Regions from separate parts of the Priestia sp. SIMBA_032 genome, predicted to be linked through region 1. Evidence: a T-box and tRNA genes for the amino acid it is inferred to sense, from the RefSeq annotation. Region 1 holds a T-box; the other holds one or more tRNA genes.

Evidence for each region. The T-box of region 1 lies ahead of serS (serine--tRNA ligase). A T-box ahead of a tRNA ligase gene usually reads a tRNA of that ligase, here a tRNA-Ser.
Region 2: it encodes a tRNA-Ser, which carries the amino acid that the T-box ahead of serS (serine--tRNA ligase) is inferred to sense. The anticodon was not compared.

Annotation. Positions count from the first base shown of each region.
Region 1 covers NZ_JAWRXD010000046.1:7,605-11,010, reverse strand. The annotation lists gene pdxS (pyridoxal 5'-phosphate synthase lyase subunit PdxS) at 1-522, shown strand, start outside; gene pdxT (pyridoxal 5'-phosphate synthase glutaminase subunit PdxT) at 544-1,131, shown strand; T-box leader at 1,189-1,401, shown strand; gene serS (serine--tRNA ligase) at 1,454-2,731, shown strand; tRNA gene SB717_RS32645 (tRNA-Ser) at 2,841-2,933, shown strand; gene SB717_RS32640 (deoxynucleoside kinase) at 3,054-3,406, opposite strand, start outside.
Region 2 covers NZ_JAWRXD010000002.1:374,599-378,004, reverse strand. The annotation lists gene SB717_RS07875 (MFS transporter) at 1-1,215, opposite strand, end outside; gene sodA (superoxide dismutase SodA) at 1,345-1,953, opposite strand; tRNA gene SB717_RS07865 (tRNA-Ser) at 2,151-2,243, opposite strand; tRNA gene SB717_RS07860 (tRNA-Ile) at 2,255-2,331, opposite strand; tRNA gene SB717_RS07855 (tRNA-Asn) at 2,335-2,409, opposite strand; tRNA gene SB717_RS07850 (tRNA-Met) at 2,450-2,523, opposite strand; tRNA gene SB717_RS07845 (tRNA-Asn) at 2,525-2,599, opposite strand; gene SB717_RS07840 (DUF456 domain-containing protein) at 2,662-3,147, opposite strand.

The DNA.
Region 1 (3,406 bases):
ACGGTTCCATTTGTGTGCGGTTGTCGAGATCTTGGAGAAGCATCCCGTCGTATTGCTGAAGGAGCTGCAATGCTTCGAACAAAAGGCGAACCAGGGACAGGAAACATCGTAGAAGCAGTGCGTCATATGCGCCAAGTAAACGCTCAAGTACGTAAAGTTGTGGGCATGGACGAAGATGAGTTAATGACAGAGGCAAAACTATTAGGCGCGCCTTATGAGTTATTACTACAAATTAAACGTGAAGGTCGCCTACCGGTTGTAAACTTTGCAGCGGGCGGTGTAGCAACACCAGCAGACGCAGCATTAATGATGCAGCTTGGAGCAGATGGTGTGTTCGTTGGTTCAGGAATCTTCAAATCAGACAACCCTGAAAAATTTGCTCGAGCAATTGTTGAGGCAACAACGCATTATCAAGACTATGAACTCATTGCAAACTTGTCAAAAGGGTTAGGAAGTGCAATGAAAGGGATTGAAATTTCATCATTATTACCAGAAAACCGCATGCAAGAGCGTGGATGGTAATTTAAAGGGAGTTTTGACAAAATGGTAAAAGTAGGCGTGTTAGGATTACAAGGTGCCTTTCGCGAGCATGCACAAGCATTAGAAGCAGCAGGCGCTGAAGCCATTATCATTAAAAAAGTTGAACAGCTAGACGAAATAGATGGTTTAATCCTACCGGGCGGCGAAAGCACAGCGATGCGTCGTCTGATTGACAAATATGATTTTATGGAACCTCTTCGCCAGTTTGCACAAGCAGGTAAACCGGTGTTTGGTACGTGTGCGGGTTTAATTTTACTTGCAGGACAAGTTGTTGACCGTGAAGAGCCCCATTTAGGTGTTATGGATATTACGGTAGCTCGAAACTCATTTGGGCGTCAACGAGATAGCTTTGAAGCTGCTCTAAACATTAAAGATATTGGTGAAGATTTTATAGGCGTATTTATACGTGCTCCGCATATTGTAGAAGTAGGAGAAAATGTTGAAGTCTTGGCAATGCATAACGACCGAATTGTTGCAGCAAGACAAGGTCAATTCTTGGGATGTTCGTTTCATCCAGAATTAACAGATGATGCTCGCATGGCTCAGTATTTTGTAGCAATGGTTGAAGAAGCTTCAAAAAAACCTGTATAAATGAATTGCATCTTGTAAAGACTTGTAGTACATTATGATTATTAAAAATGATATTGGTATAAAGCGTTGATAGGAAATAGTAATAAGATTTTTGATTTCAAGAGAGTCGATGGCTGGTGTGAATCGATAATCAATTCTTATGAATCCGTCCTGGAGCAAGCTGTCGAAAAAGTAGTAGGCAGTTTCGGTTCATCCGTTATCTGGTTTAAGAGGAAGGCTTATTTTAGCTTTCAATTAGGGTGGCAACGCGGGTAAACTCTCGTCCCTTTCATGGGGATGAGAGTTTTTATTTTGCCCTTTTATACTAAAGGAGGTACTAAGTATGTTAGATTTAAAATTTTTACGTGCTAATTTTAATGAAGTAAAAGAAAAGCTCAAGTTTCGTGGTGAAGACTTAACGGACTTAGGTCGCTTTGAAGAGTTAGATGCAAAACGCCGTGAGCTAATTGCTCAAACAGAAGAGTTAAAAAGCAAACGAAATGAAGTATCACAGCAAATTGCACAATTGAAGCGTGAAAAACAAGATGCGGATCATTTAATCGTTGAAATGCGTGAAGTAGGAGATCGCGTAAAGCAATTAGATGAAGAGCTTCGCAGCGTTGAAGAAGAGTTAGAGCTATTGCTGCTTTCAATTCCTAACGTTCCACATGAAAGTACGCCTGTAGGTGAAACTGAAGATGATAACGTAGAAATACGCAAATGGGGAGAAATTAAACAATTTGATTTTGAACCAAAACCGCATTGGGATTTAGGAACAGATTTAAATATTTTAGACTTTGAAAGAGCTTCGAAAGTAACGGGAAGCCGCTTTGTATTTTATAAAGGATTAGGTGCAAGGTTAGAACGTGCTCTTATTAACTTTATGATGGATTTACATATGGATGAGCATGGTTATGAAGAAATCCTTCCTCCATATATGGTAAATCGTACAAGCATGACAGGAACAGGGCAGCTTCCTAAATTTGAAGAAGATGCATTCAAGATTAAAGAAGAAGATTATTTCTTAATTCCTACAGCTGAAGTACCAGTTACAAATTTACATCGTGATGAAATTTTAAGCGGAGACCAGCTTCCGATTGCTTATACAGCGTATAGTGCTTGCTTCCGCTCAGAAGCAGGCTCTGCAGGAAGAGATACACGTGGGCTTATTCGTCAGCATCAGTTTAATAAAGTAGAACTTGTTCGCTTTGTTAAGCCAGAAGATTCTTATGATGAATTAGAAAAATTAACTGGCCATGCTGAAAAGGTTCTTCAACTATTAGGTTTGCCTTACCGAGTTCTAAGCATGTGTACAGCTGACTTAGGTTTCACAGCAGCCAAAAAGTATGATATTGAAGTTTGGATTCCAAGTTATGAAACGTATCGTGAAATTTCTTCTTGTTCAAACTTTGAAAGCTTCCAAGCTCGCCGTGCTAATATTCGCTTCCGCCGTGATATAAAAGCAAAACCAGAACATGTTCATACACTAAACGGTTCTGGCTTAGCAATTGGCCGTACGGTAGCTGCAATTTTAGAAAACTACCAGCAGGAAGATGGAAAAATTCAAATTCCAGAAGTGCTGCGTCCATATATGGGAAATAAAGAATTTATTTCTAAATAAAAGTAGAAGATGTTCATTAAATTAATTTTTAATGAACATCTTTTTTAAAAAAATCAATAAAAGAGTTGACTTCATTATTTGTATATGATAAATTAATACTTGTCGATACGGAGGAATACCCAAGTCCGGCTGAAGGGATCGGTCTTGAAAACCGACAGGGGTGTTAAAGCCCGCGGGGGTTCGAATCCCTCTTCCTCCGCCATATTTGACTTTTAATGCAATTAACATAGCGCGATAAATTGGAGATTGGAAAACCGTTACTTATAAGTAACGGTTTTTTATTTGTTAAAAATGCCGCTTTATCTATTAAAGCGGCATTTTTTTATAGCTGACGACGTTTTAATTTTTCATTATGTTGTAAAAAGCGAGCTACCTTTTCAACAATTGATTCAATTGAATCAGGATTCTTAATAAGGTCGTATTCTCTAATATCTAAACGGAGAATAGGGCAAGCCGTAAAGTTATTAATCCAGTCTTCGTATCGGGCGTGCATCTCTTTCCAATAATCAAGAGGCGTTTGTTGTTCCATTGGTCGCCCTCTTTCTTGAATGCGGTCTACAATATCTTCGAAGCTGCCTTCCAAATAAATGAGCAGATCCGGATGAGGGAAGTATGGAGTCATAACCATTGCATCGAACAAGCTTGTATATGTCTCATAGTCTACTTTAGACATTG
Region 2 (3,406 bases), on a different contig from region 1:
GTGCAGAGGCTGTGAGATATGTCTCACACAAAAATAAATGATCGTATGCCCAGCTCCAACAATGGCTAATAAAATGGGAATACTTTTTGCTTCATCAAAAAATAGTACGGCAATTAAAAATAATGATATGGAAACGACGCGCCCAATATTCAGAAATACTTCTCTGACAACAATATATTCGATTCTTTTTGAAACAACGTCTTTTGCTCGTCCAATCACATCGTACGTTAGAGAAATAAATGGAACCAACAATATAGGATAGGCAATGGCAATACAAACAGCATATATAATTAACTTTGGATACGATAAGTTAAAGATAAGCAAAAAGACTGCTCCATAGAGAAGGAGGCCCCCTGTGAAGATAAATCGAAGGCGATTTTTTTGCTTAATAAATCTTGAGGCTACATAGTATCCTACAAACGCAACCGCTGAATTCACCAGTCCATAAGTTCCTAAAGCTAATTCACTTCCTGTCGTAATAAATACCATGACGGATACGACAAAAATGAACGTACCTTCACGCAATCCTTGAAAGAAATGAGCCTGCAATATTCGATTCCAGTCTTTGTTGACTTTTCGTTCAGCCCATACTTCTTTAAATTTATATACTCCCTCAGCTGCGCGTCTTGTAATAAAAAAACTAAGCACAACGGCACCGACAAACAATAGCAGGGATACACCAAACACAATTTTATACCCTAGTGATTCATACAAAGCGGAAATAACGAAGCCCGCTCCTAAAGGACCAATCATTCCTGCAAAAGAGTTTAAGATCCCTAAAAATCCGTTAAAAAAGTCTCTTGTATCAGGTTCTGTAATTTCAAAAGTTAGCACATTAAAAGCTAGCCAATAAAATCCATATCCTATACCCAGCAGTCCACCAAGCAATACTAAATACTCGGCTGCGTTAGCTCCACTGACTAATACAGCGATATAAAAAACAGCTAAAAAAGATACTCCTAACCTTAAAACCACAACTCGGTCAATTCGTTTGGCCCATTTACCTGCTAAAATAAACGTAAGCGGCTGAAGCACCACTACCGCTAAATTATAAATAGCGAGATCCGAAAATTCGCCTGATTGTTTCCACAGATAAATGTTAACAAACGAATTGGAAATTGAAATAGCCAAGGCATAAAGACCGCCTATAATTAAAAGCAAAAGTAAATCTTTACTAACTTCTACATCTCCAACTACTTTTTTTAATAAAGGCATATCAAAAAACTCCTTTTCTCTTCTACACCTAGTGTGTGAAAAAGAAAAGGAGATATGTAAAAGAATTGGAAAACAAAAAAGCCAGTAAAGGTAATAATTACTTTACTGGCTCTTAAATACGTCTTCAACTTATTTTGCAGCGTCGTAACGCTTAGCAACTTCGTCCCATTTTACAACATTAAAGAATGCTGAAATGTAATCTGGACGGCGGTTTTGATAATTTAAGTAGTAAGCGTGCTCCCAAACGTCTAGACCAAGAATTGGCGTTTTGCCTTCCATTAATGGGCTATCTTGGTTTGGTGTGCTTGTTACTTCTAATTCGCCGTTGTTTACAACTAACCAAGCCCAGCCAGAACCGAAGCGAGTTTTAGCTGCATTTGCAAATTCTTCTTTGAATTGATCAAAGCTACCGAATTTGTTAGCGATAGCGTCTGCTAATTCACCAGTTGGAGCACCGCCGCCGTTAGGGCAAAGGATTGTCCAAAATAATGAGTGGTTGGCATGACCGCCACCGTTATTACGTACTGCTGTACGGATATCTTCAGGAACAGCATCTAAGTTTGAAATTAACTCTTCAATACTTTTGCTTTCTAAATCCGCTTTGCCTTCAACAGCAGCGTTTAGGTTTGTAACATATGTGTTGTGATGTTTTGTGTGGTGAATATTCATTGTTTCTTTGTCGATATGTGGTTCCAGTGCATCGTATGCATAAGGTAGTTCTGGTAATTTGTAAGCCATGAATAATTCCTCCTTCAAAATATGTAAGCATTTTGGCGCAAAAGCACCATATACGTCTAGATTAGCAAATTTACCCTACTGTTTCAAATAAAAAGTACCTAATCCATGATTTATATTTACCTAATTCCCATTCGCTATTCTTTTAAACATAAAAAAAGCTTCTTTTTCTCAAAAGAAGCTTTGAATAGACAATAGTATGGCGGAGGAAGAGGGATTCGAACCCCCGCGGGCTTTAACACCCCTGTCGGTTTTCAAGACCGATCCCTTCAGCCGGACTTGGGTATTCCTCCAACCCTATAAATGGTGGACCCTGCAGGACTCGAACCTGCGACCGGACGGTTATGAGCCGTCTGCTCTAACCAGCTGAGCTAAGGGTCCACATGGCTCCACAGGTAGGACTCGAACCTACGACCGATCGGTTAACAGCCGATAGCTCTACCACTGAGCTACTGTGGAACAATATGAATTATGTATGTCACAAATGTAAAGTGGAAAATAGCGGCGGAGGGGATCGAACCCCCGACCTCACGGGTATGAACCGTACGCTCTAGCCAGCTGAGCTACACCGCCATGGCTCCACAGGTAGGACTCGAACCTACGACCGATCGGTTAACAGCCGATAGCTCTACCACTGAGCTACTGTGGAACAATATAACATTTACTAGCGACATTAAAAATTTAACATGTTTCTAGTCTAAAGTCAATACATTATTTTAAAACAGCATATAAAAAATAGGCAATCATCAGCAGTTGAATAAATCCTTTAGAGATAGCGCCACTAAAAAAGCCAATAACCGAACCTACTCCAATTTTTACTGCGTTGCTAATTGTGGTCCGATGAACAATCAGTTCTCCTACAATCGCTCCAATAAACGGCCCTAAAATAATTCCAAATCCCGGAATAACAAACGGACCCACAAGCAGCCCAACTGTACTTCCCCAAACGCCTGCTTTAGTGCCTCCGAATTTTTTCACACCAATAATATTAGCTATATAGTCTGCTAAAAAAAGTGCGACAACTAACAATCCTTGTATCAACCAAAATAACCAGCTATAGGAGCTAAAATCATAAAATAAACCGTATATAACAAATCCTAGAGCTACAAATAGCACGCTTGGGATGATGGGATAAACCAACCCAACAAACGATACAACAAAGCTAATGATAATTAATGCCCAACATAAAATAGCCATGCCCGCACCTATCCTTTTTATTATTACTATTTATCATACAATAACCACTCCTATAAAGAAAGAGCTTGCACCACGAGACCTTCCTTTATTTTACTTTAAAATACGTCTTCAGATAACGATTTTCGAGTGTACCACTGCAATATTAACAGAACGGTCCTCAAGCTGCCGGTAATATCTCCAAAAACAATGCCAGCAAAATCTGTACATATAAAGATATGCTTTTGACAAAGCGCTCCATCGCATTCTTGTAATTGGTAAC